2 regions of the Pseudoalteromonas sp. Of11M-6 genome follow, and region 2 is predicted to be linked to the other one. Evidence: predicted binding sites of a transcription regulator. Region 2 holds the regulator's gene; the other holds the start of a gene.

Region 1 (7,799 bases), on a different contig from region 2:
TGTTGCAAGGGCTTCATCAATATAGCGCTTTTCGTCATCTGTCATGGTAATTGCTTTTACTACGTTGGCTCTGGCGATTCTTGCAGCCGTACTGCGTTGTACTTTGCTGGACTCGCTTAGCACTTCAACGCCTTGACCGAGTAACCTATCTCTTGGCTCTTTAATCAATGGATGATCCACAGTAAACAGAGCAACGACTATAATGGCTAATACTAAGAATTTTTTCATAATCTGACGCTGATTTGATCTAGCTAACAAAAATCTTGTTCCTAGTGTAATAAACTTGTCTGTCAGGTCGCAACAGGTCTCTCATCATTTATGGTGGGTTTTAGCTCAACTTACTATTAATCATAGGGTTTCAAAGCGTATAATAGTAAGCGCTAAACTATGTCATGGGGCACATTGCAATAGTTTAGCCTGTATTTTTCAAGGTCACTGTAGCAAGTGCATCTCGTTCCAAAGCACTAAGGAGCTTCCATGGAGAACGAAAGAATCAAGGTTAAAAACATACCGTCTGAAGTAAAAATTCAAAAGCCAATTGGTGGCACTGAAGGGAAATCGCTCAATAGCTCTACGCCCGATCGTTTTAATCCTCGTAATCGCATATATGTCCGGGCGGTGTCTGGCCTACATCAACTGCTAAGAAGGCGTATCGGCTTTATTGGTATGTTGGCATTTATGGTTTTACCTTGGTTAAACTTTCACGGCCATCAAGCGGTGTTGTTCGATATTTTTGAGCAGAAGTTTAATATTTTTGGCATGACACTATGGCCACAAGATCTGACTATCTTTGCTTTTATTCTGATGATAGCGGCATTTGCTCTGTTCTTGGTGACCACCTTCTATGGCCGGGTATGGTGCGGCTACACCTGTCCGCAAACCGTTTGGACGTTTATTTTTATTTGGTTTGAAGAAAAATTTGAAGGAACAGCAAACCAACGGAAAAAACTAGATCAGAGACCGATGGATTTTGACAAGTTTTGGCGAAAAACGGCAAAACACGGTAGCTGGATACTCTTTTCACTGTATACCGCAATCACTTTTGTTGGTTACTTTACCCCGATCCGCTCATTGCTCCCTGATTTACTTACTTTTTCAGCAGGTTTTTATTCCGTCATTAGCATCATCGTGTTTACCATTTGTACTTATGGTAATGCCGGTTGGATGAGGGAAATTATGTGTTTACACATCTGTCCTTACTCTCGCTTCCAATCAGCCATGTTTGATAAGGATACGTTTACCGTCGCTTATGATAGCGAACGAGGTGAAAGTCGCGGTCCTCGAGGACGCAAGCAAGATCCAAAAGAGCTAGGTCTAGGAGATTGTATTGATTGTAACCTGTGTGTTCAGGTGTGTCCTACCGGTATCGATATTCGTAATGGTTTGCAATATGAATGCATCAACTGTGGTGCGTGTATTGATGCCTGTGATGGTGTTATGGATAAGATGAACTACCCGCGCGGATTAATTGCTTACACTACAGAGCGCAATTTAGAATCATCTAGCGAAAAGACCAAACCAGTACGTGGTAAATTAATCGGTTATTTAATGATCCTGGTCGTTATCACTGGTGCATTAGTTGCGAATATTGCGATGCGTAAGCCGATGGATCTTGATATTATTCGGGATAGAAATCAACTATATCGTGTCAATATTGAGGGATTGGTAGAAAATACCTATACCTTGAAAGTGATAAACAAAGCGCAAGTTGAGCAGAAATTTTCTATTGCAATAACGGGTCTAAGTAATTATCAGGTGATCGGTAAGCATGAGGTGCACTTAGCTGCAGGCACGACATTAGATGTGCCACTCTCTGTTGTGATTGATCCATATGATTTGAAAAAGCCAGTAACCGAATTTGAGTTTGTGCTTATTAACCAAGAAGATCCAGAAGAGCGGCTGGCGCAGCCGACCAATTTCTTCAAAGGAAGATAATAGAGTAAGGTAAAAGCGAGGTATAAAACCTCGCTTTTTTATAAACATTATGAACGATTTTAGTTTTAACGCACTGACACCGGATCTTATTTTAGATGCGATTGAGGCACTTGAGATATATCCTACAACGGGGTTATTGGCCCTGAATAGCTATGAAAACCGTGTTTATCAATTTGGTGCTGAGGACGGCAAGCGTTATGTAGTGAAGTTTTACCGCCCAGCGCGTTGGACGGATGAACAAATTCTTGAAGAGCATGAGTTCGCGCTGGCAGCGAAAGAAGCTGAAGTGCCAGTTGTGGCACCTTTAATTATTGCTGGGCGTAGTCTGCACTTTCATGAAGGTTACCGCTATACGTTGTTTCCAAGCGTTGGTGGACGCCAGTTCGAACTCGATAATCTAGACCACTTAGAAATTTTAGGTCGCTATCTAGGGCGCTTGCATTGTCTGTCGGCTGAGCGAGCATTCGAGCATAGACCACAGCTCAATACCCAGCGTTTTTTGGTTGATGCGCAACAAACACTGCTAAAAAGCCAGCTAGTACCTAGTCATCTACATACTCCATTTGTTACTATTCTTGAGCAAGTTATTAACAAAGCAACCTCAAAGTATCAAGTTACTAAAACACTTCGGCTTCATGGGGATTGTCATGCTGGAAATTTATTGTGGTCTAGAGATCAATTGATGTTGGTGGATCTTGACGATTGTCAGCAAGGCCCTGCAATACAAGACTTGTGGATGATGTTAAGTGGCGACCGCAACGAGCAATTGGTACAGTTAGACACCCTGCTTATGGGTTACGAAGAATTTATGCCGTTTGATTCAAAAGAGCTTGCGTTAATTGAGCCGCTACGTGCCATGAGAATGGTGAATTATATGGCTTGGTTGGCACAGCGCTGGCAGGATCCTGCATTCGAACGGAACTTTTCTTGGTTTGCGACAGACAAATACTGGGAACAACAGATCCTAGCGTTAAAAGAGCAATTTGCCGCATTAGATGAACCAAGTTTGAGCCTATTTCCTTAAAATTAGAGAGAGTAACATGCTAAAGAAATTCAGAATCGCATTAGTCGCACTATTTTTGCCTATTGCAGCAATGGCTTCAGACTTTACCGAAGGTGAGCACTACACGACCTTAACAACCGAACAGAGTAAATCAGAGAAAGTTACCGAGTTTTTCTCTTTTTACTGTCCTCACTGTTTCCGCTTTGAGCCAATTGCAAAAGCGATTGAAAAGAACTTACCTGAGGGGGCGTACTTTGAAAAAAGCCATGTGAACTTCCTGCGAGGCGTTCCTACAGAAACGCAGAGCAACCTAAGCTATGCCTATATTATTGCTGATCAAGCAGGCAAAGCGGATGTGATTGCCGAGAAGATTTTTAATGCTATTCATGTTGAAAGAAACAAACTGTTAGACATTAAAGATTTGAAAACACTAATGGAGTTAAATGGGATTTCTGCTGAAAAGTTTGAGCAGGCTGTAACGAGTATGCCTGTTGTGAGTGCTGAAAATAACATGCTTAAAGCACAAGAAAAGTTTTCTGAAGCGGGTGCGCTTACAGGCGTTCCAACTTTTATCGTAAATGACAAATACAGAATCGAAATGAAAGGTATCAAGAGCCAAGAGCAGCTTGATGAATTGATCGCATATCTATTAAAAAAATAAGGACTGGAGAAAGTTAGTATGTTGAAAGTATTAAAAGGCTTAGCGGTTGCACTAATGCTTCCTCTTCTTGCTCAGGCTGCGCCATTTGAAGAAGGTGTGCATTATGAAGTTATTGCCGAGCGTGGCACGAAAAAGCCTGAGGTAATGGAGTATTTTTCTTTTTATTGTCCAGCCTGTAACGCAATGGAAAATTTAATCGTTGACGTTAAACCAAAGCTGGACGAAGGCGTTAAGTTTAAAAAGAGCCATATAGATTTTGTTGGTCCAAGAGAGCCTGAGATCCAACAGGTGTTGGCACAAGCACTTGCAACTGCTGAAGTGCTGCCACAAAAAGACAAGATAGTTGCAGCCATGTTTAATCATATCCATGGCAAGCGCGCAAAAATCAATGAACTTGCTGATGTAAAAGATATCTTTATTGCACAAGGTGTTGAAGAAGAGAAGTTTGATAAACTTTATGCCAGTTTCTCTGTTCGTACTAAAGCTTCAAAAATGCAACGAATGCAGAAGACACTTTCTGATAAAGGCGCGCTAACAGGTGTACCAATGTTCGTGGTAAACGGTAAATACAAGCTATTGCTTCGTGAGTCTGGTACGACTAAGCCTGAGCAAATTGCAGCTTTGGTGAATTATTTAGCAAAGAAATAAAATCTAATTTGTATTAGACTAGCCCTGCAATTGTTGCGGGGCTTTTTTATGTTTAAAGTTTTAGTTTCTAGCTGTTTATTAGGTTATCCGGTGAGGTATGACGCCTCTTCACAAAGCCTTCAAGACAATACGTTGCAGTATTGGCGGCAAAAAAATTGGGTCTTACCGCTGTGCCCCGAAATATCTGGTGGTTTACCAACACCTCGCCCATCGGCTGAAATAGCAGATGGTAAAGTTTTGAGTAAACAAGGGGATGATTTTACCACCGCGTTTGAACTCGGTGCTAAAAAAGCGCTAGCGGCTTGTCTTCAGCACGATATAAAGTTTGCGTTGTTAAAAGAGTCCAGTCCGTCTTGCGGCAGCAATCTGATTTACGATGGTAGTCATACAGGTAAAAAAATAGTAGGGCAGGGGCTAACGGCGTCTTTATTACAGCAATCAGGTATTCAAGTCTTTAGCGAAACTCAACTGCCAGCACTTATCACAGCGATGGCAGCCAGTCGTTAATCGTTAGAGATCACTTTCTCACTAAGTAAACGCCAGATTCAATATGATGGGTATAAGGGAACTGATCGAAAATTGCCATTCGTGCGATTTTATGTGTTTCACATAACAAGGCTAAATCACGCTCTAATGTGTCTGGATTACATGAGATATAAATAATGTTGTCGTAGTTGCTGACTAAGCGACAGGTTAATTCATCCATACCAGCACGAGGCGGGTCGACAAGAATCGTTTGGCAATCATAGGACTGTAAATCAATACCATCTAATCGAGAAAACTTCTGCCCTTTCATGGCTTGTGTAAACTCTTCACTCGACATGCGAATAATATCTAAGTTATCGACTTTGTTTGCTGCAATATTAAATTGTGCAGACTTTACTGATGATTTAGAGATCTCAGTAGCCAGCACTTTATTGAATGAGCCTGCCAATGCGATTGAAAAGTTACCGTTACCACAATAAAGCTCTAATAGGTCGTTGCTTAGCGGTTCACTAATGGACTGCGCCCAAGCTAGCATTTTCTGATTCACTTCCGCATTCGGTTGCGTAAAGCTGTTCTCAACCTGCTGATAAATATATTCTATACCGTTAACGTTTAGTTTTTCAGTTACATAGTCGTTGCCAAACACAACCTTTTGTTTTCTAGCACGACCGATAAAATCAACTTTATAGGTTTGTTGCAACTCGGCTCTCAATGTCTGCATCGCGGTTTGCCACGCTTCATCTAACTGCTTGTGATAAAGCAAGCTGATCAGTACTTCACCACTCAGTGTCGTGAGGTAGTCGATCTGAAACAGTTTACGACGCAATATTTCGTTGCCTTTCAGCTGATGTATCATCACCTGCATCATTTCATTGACAAGCGGCGCACCAGGATCAAAGCTATCAACACGGATCTTTTCTTTTGTTTGCTGGTCAAACATGATGTGAAACAGATCTTCACCCTCATGCCATACTCTAAATTCACAGCGCTGGCGGTAATGGCGAGTTGCAGATTCATACACTTCAAGTGCAGGTGCATCAAACTGTGCAAATTGTGTTGTGATACGCTCAGCTTTATCTGCTAACTGTTGCTCGTATGCTGAATCATCAATTTTTATTACTGCCATGCTAAAACCATCTATGTTGAATTAAGAGGCGCTATTTTAGGGAGCGTTGCTAATTTGTCCAGTCTAGCATCACTGATGCGTCTGGTTTGCTGTTTTTTTAATCATTATACTTTAGCTTTGCGCAAATATGCCGATAATCTAACTAATATATTGGAGGGCATACCATGAAAATCGGGCAATTAAATCAGTTGCTCAATCCAGCGATGCAGCATAAGCCTGGAAAGAGCAAAGGGATAGGACCAAATATCCAAATTAATTCGGACAGCTATGCGGGGAATAAATCTAAGCTAGCAGCTAAAATTCTTGATGATAAGCTTGCAGAAGCGTTGGGGATTGAGAAGCCGACACAAGATAAAAAAGACAAGCCACTATTTGATTTTGAATCTATTGTCAAAAATGTACTCGATTTTGTTCAGGGGGCAGTGAAGAAAGCCAAAGTCGACGGCAAAAATGATGACGAATTGAAATCCATGCTAGATGGGGCACGTAAGGGCGTGCTACAGGGTATTGATGAAGCCAGCGAAGAGTTAAAAGGCATGGGCGCTTTCAATTCCGACATCGAAGATGGTATTGAAAAATCACGAGAAGGGATTTTTAAAGGTTTAGATGATTTTGAAAAAGAATTGTTTGAAGAAAAGTCGCCAAAGGCATTAGCGATCAGTGCCGCACAGTTTGCGAGCCTTTCTAATCAGGCTGAATATGCATTTACTACAGCTGAAGGGGATGAAGTCGTTATTTCATTCTCCGATGCGTATGCTCAGGGAGCCGCTGCGAGTGTTGCGCAAAAAGGTAATGATTATGGCATGGCATATGGCACTAAGTCCTCTCACGAAGTCAGTTTCTCAATTAAGGTAAATGGTGAGCTGAACGAAGAGGAGCAGCAGGCAATTAACGATATGATGGAAGATATCCGTAATGTCAGTGATTCTTTTTTCGGTGGTGAATACGATGAAGCTTTCGATTTGGCAAAGTCGCTTAGCTTAAACTCAGATCAGATCACTAATTTCACGATGGATTTAAGACAAAGTAAAACATCTGCTGCGATTGCTCAATATCAGCAAGGCAATCCAATGAAAGACTTAGAGAAGGCATTTATGCCACTGAATAAGCAGTTAGCAGATGTGCAAGAGCAAGCTAAGGGACTCAATGCCGATAATGAGTTGCCAAACCTGCTTGCTTGGATGAATGAAGGTCAGTCGAGACTAAATGAATTTTTGGATTATGCTAGTAGCTTTTTTAGTAAACTGAATGAACTAAATAAAGAGCAAGTTGAGCAAAAACAAACAAGCTAAGCCAGTTTATTTTCGCGAGGACTCATGGCAAACTTCATACTTCATTGATTTGAGGTATGAAGTTTGTCGCATATTTTGGTTTTCGATTCGGGGATCGGTGGCACCAGTGTGCTGTCGCACTTAAAGGCATGTTTGCAGGGGGTTTCATTTAGTTATGTTATGGACAACGCTTTTCTCCCATATGGCCTTCAGCCTCAAGAGCTAATCAAATCACGTATCAAGGGACTTATTCGTTGGCAACAGCAATACTTGGGCAATGTTGATCTTATCGTTATTGCATGTAATACCGCTTCAACATACGCGTTGGAAGAAGCCAGAAAACATACCCAGATTCCAATTATAGGTGTGGTTCCTGCTGTTAAGCCTGCTGCGTCTAGTTCAAAGACCAAGCACATCGCACTATTGGCAACACCGGCAACGTCAAATAATGCTTATACACATAAGCTCATCATGGATTTTACCTCAGGTTGTAAAGTTGAAACTTTGCATTCAACGGAGCTTGTAAGGATCGCTGAGCACTTTTATTGGCATAACGAGTTGGATAAAGAGGCACTTTGCGCGGAAATAGCTCGGCTTAACATTCCAGCCACTGTTGATAGGCTAGTGTTGGGATGTACACATTTTCCGTTGATAGCTCACGATATCAAG
Region 2 (7,799 bases):
ACGGTACCAACACCCAATTCTGATTGGATGTTTACCGAGCCATTCAATTGAGTGATTTTCGTTTTAACAACGTCCATCCCTACACCGCGACCAGAAATATCTGAAATTTGTTCTTTTGTTGAAAATCCAGGTGCAAAGATCAAGTTATAGGCTTCAGTATCAGACAATCGGCTTGCTTGATCGGAGTCAATAACGCCTTTATTTATAGCAATTTTCTTGAGTTTTTCAGGATCCATACCGGCGCCATCATCTCGGATGGTGAGAAGAATATGATCCCCCTCTTGAGATGCTGACAACGTGACAGTCCCCATTCTTGGCTTACCCGATGCTTCGCGCACATCAGGCATTTCAATACCGTGATCCACTGAGTTTCTCACTAAGTGAACCAATGGATCTGCGAGCGCCTCAACAAGGTTTTTATCTAAGTCTGTCTCTTCACCTTGTAAAACCAGGTTGATTTCTTTTTTCAAGCTACGCGCAAGGTCCCTCACCACTCGAGGGAAACGACCAAATACCTTTTTGATCGGCTGCATCCGCGTTTTCATCACAGCGCCCTGCAAGTCTGCGGTCACTACATCAAGGTTCGAAATAGCTTTACCCATGCTTTCGCTGTTGGTGTTATTCGCTAAACTAACCAAGCGGTTACGCACCAATACTAATTCGCCAACCATATTCATGATTTCATCAAGACGTTTGGTATCAACTCGCACTGTAGTCTCAGCTTGCGCAGCAGGTTTCTTTGCAGCTGCTGGCGCAGAAGCTTTTGCAGGCTCTGGCTCTTTTTGCGGGGCTGGAGTCGCAGGTTTAGCTTCAACTTTAGGCGCAGGCTTTGGAGCATGTTTCGGAGGTGGCGCAGCTTTAGCAGGCTCAGGTTGAGCTGGCTCAGCTTCTGAGATATCTGTCGGCGATTCATCTACCGCTTTAGGAGCACTGCCTTTACCATGAAGTTCGTCAAGCAAAGCCTCAAACTCATCATCGGTAATTTCTTCATCTCCAGAGGGCACACTCGCAGCGCCTGATGACGTTGCTTTAGCCGCAGGCTCACTGGCTTGAGAAGTAGCCGCATCTTCTGCATTTGGTGCTCCACCAAATTTCCCAACCCCATGGAGTTCATCTAAGAGATTATCGAACTCGTCATCGGTGATATCGCCGTCATCTGCAGTTGACACCGTTTCAGGTTTAGCCGCCGGTGCGACAACAGGCGCATTACCAGAGCCGTGTAACTCATCTAATAGATTTTCAAATTCTTCTTCTGTTATCTCATCAATGCTAGAGCCGCTATCATCGCCTGAATCTGCGTCCGCATCGAATAGAATATCATCCGCACTTAAATCTGGTACAACAGATTCTGGCTCTGAAACAGGTTCCTCAATCACTTCACTGACTTCGTCTTCAGATGCAGGTTGGCTGAGTTTATGGAGGGTTTCAAGCAACACAGGATCGGCAGCTTCGGGTTCCTCTCGGTTTTGAATACAAGCGAACATTTCGTTGATCGTATCCAAAGATTGCAAAATAACATCCATTAATTCTGACGTTACTTTTCGCTGCCCTTGTCTTAGTACATCAAACACGTTCTCTGCACCGTGACAGGCATCAACCAGTTCGGTCATACCGAGGAAGCCTGCTCCACCTTTAACAGTATGGAAGCCACGGAAAATCGCATTGAGAAGTTCTTTATCTTCGGGATTATTTTCTAGTTCAACAAGCTGTTCAGATAACAGTTCTAATATTTCGCCTGCTTCAACAAGAAAGTCCTGCAAGATATCTTCATCGACTTCAAAGCTCATACACACTCTCCAACTAGAAGCCTAAACTAGATAGCAAGTCATCGACTTCGTCTTGACCAGAAACCACGTCATCTCGCGATTCAGCGTCAATAATTGGACCTTCAGGTCCAGACAATTCATCACTGATAGTCTCAGTTGTTTTTATTTCGTTTTCATTCGCATTTTCTGCAACTGCAGGCGCTTCATCCGAAGTACCAAACACAGTTAGAAGGTGAATGAGACTATCTTCTACTTCTCTCACAAGCTCAATGACTCGACGGATGACCTGCCCAGTCAAATCCTGATAGTCTTGCGCCATCAGCACATTAGTCATTAAGCCTTGTAATTCGTCTGTACGTGTCTTTGAAGTCTGCATAAAGCTGTCGAGATCATGACACAGAGATTTAAACTCACCGAGTTGAATATCTCTGCTCATCAACCGATCCCAAGTAGGCTTTATTTGTGCTAACTCATCCGCAAGATTCTGCGCAAGAGGTAAGCTTTCTTCGACCGCGTCCATCGTTTTATTAGCAGCGCTTTCTGTCATTTCCATAACATAATTAAGACGCTGCTTGGCGTCAGGTATAGCCTCTGTCGTGAGATCTGAGAGTCGAGTATCCAGCTCAAAGTTCTTCAAGGACTCGTGTAATTGGCGAGTTAGCTTTCCAACTTCTGCAAATAACTCCGATTGCTCTTTGTTAGCAGCTTCTAAAATCAGCTGGTCAGCTTTTTCTTGTTCACCTTGCTCTAGTAGCTCAACAAGTTGCTTGGCTTGTTCAAGTGTAATTTGCGGCGCAGCATTTACAGACATAGGCCATATCCCCTTGCTGTTTAGCCTAGTCGCTCAAATACTTTTTCAAGCTTAGTCTTGAGCGTACCTGCAGTAAACGGTTTAACAATATATCCGTTCACCCCAGCTTGCGCTGCTGCAACAATTTGTTCTTTTTTCGCCTCTGCGGTAACCATCAACACTGGAATGTGCTTAAGCTTTTCATCTGCGCGTATTGCACGAAGCAGATCAATACCTTGCATGCCCGGCATGTTCCAATCAGTTACTACAAAGTCAAACTCCTGATTTTGTAGCATCGGAAGTGCTGTACTACCATCATCAGCTTCTTGAACATTGGTAAAGCCTAAATCTCTTAATAGGTTTTTGATTATTCTTCTCATAGTAGAGAAATCATCAACCACGAGAATCTTCATGTTCTTATCCAAAACTTCCTCCAGTGAGGTTCGAACCCAACTATTTTATGTACTCTAATTTATCCAGTCATTGATTTTAGCTTTGAGCTTTATCATTGCCTGACCGTGAATTTGGCTTACTCGAGATTCACTGACATCAAGGATGGCACCAATCTCTTTTAAATTCATTTCGTCGTTATAGTAAAGTGACAACACCAGAGCATCCCTTTCGGGTAGTGCTTTGATAGCATTTACTAAAGACTCGTTAAAACGTTCATTTTTAACGTTATTAAACGGTTTGTCTAGCGCAAAATCGCTGTTTGCTGGGGTTATCACATCTTCATCAACCCCTAGATCCTCAATGCCGATGACTTTACTTGCATTTACATCATGTAAAATATGATGGTACTCATCTAAAGATATATCAAGTTTTTCAGCGATTTCAGTGTCTTTTGGTTCGCGGCCAAGGAGAGATTCGAGCTCAGATATAGCTTCGGCTACCATTCTGCTGTTTTTATGTACGGACCGAGGGGCCCAATCTCCGCGACGGATTTCATCTAGCATTGCACCTCGGATGCGTATCCCCGCAAAGGTCTCGAAACTAGCACCTTTAGTAGCATCGAAATTTTTAGATGCTTCAATCAATCCAATCATACCTGATTGAATTAGATCGTCGAGCTGCACACTTGCCGGAAGCCGAGCGATCAGGTGACATGCCACTTTTTTGACAAGTGGAGCATGCCTCTCGACCACTTTATGGATATGGTCAGAAGTTTGATATCCCGCAGCTCTGTTGACCGGAGAAGCCATAATCACCCGTTTACAAGTTGTTCAATGAAAAATTCTAGATGACCGGAAGGTTGATGAGGAATTGGCCATTTAACTGCCTTGGCAGCAAGTCCTTTAATTGCAACTGCTGCTGGAGAGCTCGGAAATAAATCCACGATTGCTCTTTGTCTACGAGAGGACTTACGCATGTTTTCGTCAAATGGTACTGTAGCCACTAATTCCAATGCTACATCAAGAAAACGGTCTGTAACTTTTGAAAGTTTAGCAAATAATTCTTGCCCTTCACGCATACTGCGGACCATATTGGCAACTATTTTAAAACGATAAACGCCATGCTCTCTGCTTAAAACTTTGATCAACGCATAAGCATCCGTAATAGAAGTCGGTTCATCACACACAACAACCATCACATCTTGTGCAGCTCGAGAGAAGCTCAGAACCATATCTGAGATACCAGCTGCGGTATCAACAATTAAAACATCAAATTGAGTGTTAAGCTCGCTAAATGCGCGAATAAGTCCAGCATGCTCTGCGGGAGTCAACTCCACCATGCTTTGAGAACCCGAAGTAGCTGGCACAATTTTGATACCAGCGGGACCTTCTACGAGAATCTCATCTAGTTCACATTCACCCGACAACACATGTGAAAGGTTCTTTTCTACTCGGAGCCCTAACATCACATCACAGTTTGCCAAGCCCAAGTCCGCATCTAAAACGAGAACTCGCTGTCCTTGTTGGCCCATAGCGATGGCAGTATTGAGCGAGACATTGGTTTTACCCACCCCACCTTTACCACCGGTCACGGCTATTACTTTTACACCCTGGTTGCTATTTTGACTCATTCTACGCAGGCCACTTGCTTGATCTAAAACTGTGTTAATCATACATTCCTACTGACTCTGACGCTACAGGTACACGTCGAGAGTGCTGTGCTTTTATTCTTTTTAAATACAATTGCTCAGCCTTTTTTACTAGCTTTTGAGCATTTGCTACGCGAATGTCTTCTGGCACTCGCTGACCGTTGGTAAGATACCCTATTGGCAAGCGATTTTGAATCGCTATGCTAATTATCTCACCTAAACTTAGACTTTCATCAAGTTTTGTGAAAATACAGCCACTTAAATTTACTTTTTTGAAGTGTCTTACTGTTTCTTGTAACACATTCATCTGTGCTGTCGCACTCAACACTAAATAGCTACGAATATCTACTCTCGCGCTACGCATAAGTGTATTTAACTGTTCAGTTAAGCGCAAATCTCTTTGACTCATTCCCGCCGTATCTATTAATACTAGACGCTTATTGCGTAAATGATAAAGCACTTCTGCAAGTTCATTTGCATCTTTAACTTGTTTAACCGGACAACCGATGATTCTACCATAGGTAGCTAGTTGCTCGTAAGCGCCAATTCTATAGGTATCGGTGGTTATTAGCGCCACTTTATCTGCACCGTATTTTTGTGCGCCTAATGCCGCTAATTTTGCAACCGTTGTGGTTTTGCCAACACCAGTTGGACCAACCATTGCAAATACGCCACCTTGACGAAGAATATCATTGTTGGTGGTGTGCATTTGGTTAATTACCATATTCAACAGCGCGTCCCAAGCTTCTTTACGAGACACATCATCAGGGATAAAACATGCCATTTGCTCAGCGACATCTTTATCTATACCCATTCCTTCAAGGCGGTCGACTAGACAAGCGCGGGTTGGATCGCGACGTGCCATTTCTTGCTTCATAAGTCCAGACACTTGATGTTCAAGTAATTGACGAATAGCGTTCATCTCTTCACGCATCGCACTCATTTCGTCAGGCTTGGCATTTAACTCAGGTAAATCATCACCAAAACCGTTGTCTAATTCATCAGACTCGATCCACTGCTGTGGTTGCTCAAATCCATCATCATCAAAGTCAAAAGATTGGCGACGAGCTTGCTGTGGCTTCGCTTGGTGCGCCGGCGCAGCAGTTTGTGTTTTACGTTGGCTGCTTAACATTTGCTCTGTATCAATCCCCGACTGGGAGAACATAGAAGCAAGTTCTGGTGAGCGAGGACGCGGCGCTTGACGCTCTAGCAATGCCGCTAAGCTATCGGCAACTTGCGCTTGTTTTGCTGGCTGTGCTTGGCGAGGCTCTGGACGGACAAAGCGGGTCGGAGCCTCGTTTGAGGCAGTCGCACGGGCAGCTGGAGCTTGCTTAACAGGTGCAGCAGCACGGTCATTATCAACTGCTGCGACGATTTCAACACCATCTGCTAACTTTTTGTTAGACATGATGACAGCATCTGCACCAAGCTCTTCTTTTACTTCATTTAAAGCCGTACGCATATCTTTTGCGAAGAAACGTTTAATTTTCATGTTACAGCCCCTTTATCCTCTATTGTCCAACCGAGCTCACTATCTTAATTTGTCTTTCTTCCGGCACTTCTTGATATGACATCACTCGAAGACCTGGAATTGTATGTTTAACAAATCGAGACAGTACACTTCTTAACATACCTGAGGTTAATAAGATGGACGGCTCCCCTAGCATTTCTTGGTTGTGATGTGCTTCTCTTAATGATTCTTGAAGCCTCTCAGCCAAGCCAGGTTCAATACCTGCCCCCTCATCACCTGCGTTCTGAAGTGACTGATGCAACATCTGTTCCAACTCAGGCGCCAATGTTATGACAGGAATCTCTTCTTCGCTTCCAACGGCATCTTGAACAATCAATCTGCGTAATGAAATTCTTACCGCAGCCGTTAATACATCAGGGTCTTGGCTACGTGGTCCGTACTCAACTAAGGTTTGTACAATCGAGCGCATATCTCGAATTGCAACGCCTTCATTAAGCAGATTTTGTAGTACTTTTACTACGGTAGTGAGTGGTAAAATATCAGGCACTAAGCCTTCAACTAATCTAGGGTGACTTTTCGCAAGCATGTCTAATAGATTCTGAACTTCTTCATGACCAAGCAATAGTGACGCATTATTCGTCAATAATTGACTAATGTGTGTTGCCACCACAGTTGCAGCATCTACTACTGTATAGCCAAGTGAATGCGCTTCATCTTTTTGATCTGGTTTAATCCATACTGCATCTAAGCCAAATGCAGGATCTTTAGTCTCTATGCCTTTAATCGGCCCAAACACCTGCCCTGGGTTAATTGCGAGCTCATCGCCATGCTTCAACTCACCGGTTCCTGAGCCAACTCCCATTAAAGTAATATTGTATGCATTTGGATCTAATTCTAGGTTATCGCGAATATGTACCGGCGGTACTAAAAAGCCCAGTTCCTGAGATAGCTTTTTACGCACCCCTTTAATACGACTGAGAAGCTCCCCGCCTTGGGCTTGGTCAACTAGAGGGATTAGGCGATAACCTACCTCTAAACCAATCACATCAACAGGTTGTACATCATCCCAACCAAGCTCTTTTTGATCTTGTTGATGGCCTCCTTTGGCAGCAGGTCCTTTGGCAGCTTGTTCCGCCTTTTCGATCTCCGCCTTTTTCTTTTGCTGACTTGTGTAATAGGCTATATAGCCAAGTAATACACCTAACCCTAAGAAGGCAACATGTGGCATGCCAGGAACGAGTCCCATGGTGATCAAAATACCTGAAGCAATAGCCAGCGATTTTTCATTACCCAGTTGGTTTTTAAACTGATCGCCCATGTTGTGCGATTCATTTTGACGCGTTACGACAATTGCAGTACCAATTGAGAGTAAAAGAGAAGGAATTTGCGCGACCAGACCGTCACCAATCGTCAGCATGGTATAAACTTCCATCGCGTGACCAAAGCTTAAATCATGCTGGATCATCCCAACGAAAAGGCCACCTATTATATTAATAGCAAGGATCACGATACCTGCGATAGCATCACCTTTAACGAATTTACTTGCACCGTCCATTGAACCGTAAAAATCGGCTTCTCGAGTCACTTCTTCACGGCGAGCCCGGGCGTCATCTGCAGAGATAAAACCGGCATTTAAATCCGCATCAATGGCCATTTGCTTACCCGGCATAGCATCGAGGGTGAAACGCGCAGACACCTCAGAAATACGACCTGCACCTTTGGTAATTACAA

What was found. Region 2 encodes FliA, which starts transcription of late flagellar genes. Its sites were predicted from a motif close to CTAAAGNTNNNNNNNNNNNNGCCGATA; they were not measured.
Region 1: MHN32_RS16005 (DUF5610 domain-containing protein) is a predicted target of FliA. The motif match lies at 5,969-5,995, and genes of this name have one in related genera.

The regions. Positions count from the first base shown of each region.
Region 1 is NZ_JAKRFW010000035.1:1,151-8,949, reverse strand. It holds gene MHN32_RS16040 (hypothetical protein) at 1-228, opposite strand, end outside; gene ccoG (cytochrome c oxidase accessory protein CcoG) at 478-1,935, shown strand; gene MHN32_RS16030 (serine/threonine protein kinase) at 1,985-2,959, shown strand; gene MHN32_RS16025 (thiol:disulfide interchange protein DsbA/DsbL) at 2,976-3,599, shown strand; gene MHN32_RS16020 (thiol:disulfide interchange protein DsbA/DsbL) at 3,618-4,247, shown strand; gene MHN32_RS16015 (DUF523 domain-containing protein) at 4,296-4,754, shown strand; gene trmA (tRNA (uridine(54)-C5)-methyltransferase TrmA) at 4,765-5,859, opposite strand; gene MHN32_RS16005 (DUF5610 domain-containing protein) at 6,024-7,151, shown strand; gene murI (glutamate racemase) at 7,215-7,799, shown strand, end outside.
Region 2 is NZ_JAKRFW010000004.1:92,886-100,684, reverse strand. It holds gene MHN32_RS03655 (chemotaxis protein CheA) at 1-1,787, opposite strand, end outside; gene MHN32_RS03650 (protein phosphatase CheZ) at 1,801-2,577, opposite strand; gene cheY (chemotaxis response regulator CheY) at 2,598-2,981, opposite strand; gene MHN32_RS03640 (RNA polymerase sigma factor FliA) at 3,024-3,758, opposite strand; gene MHN32_RS03635 (MinD/ParA family protein) at 3,761-4,621, opposite strand; gene flhF (flagellar biosynthesis protein FlhF) at 4,614-6,089, opposite strand; gene flhA (flagellar biosynthesis protein FlhA) at 6,109-7,799, opposite strand, start outside.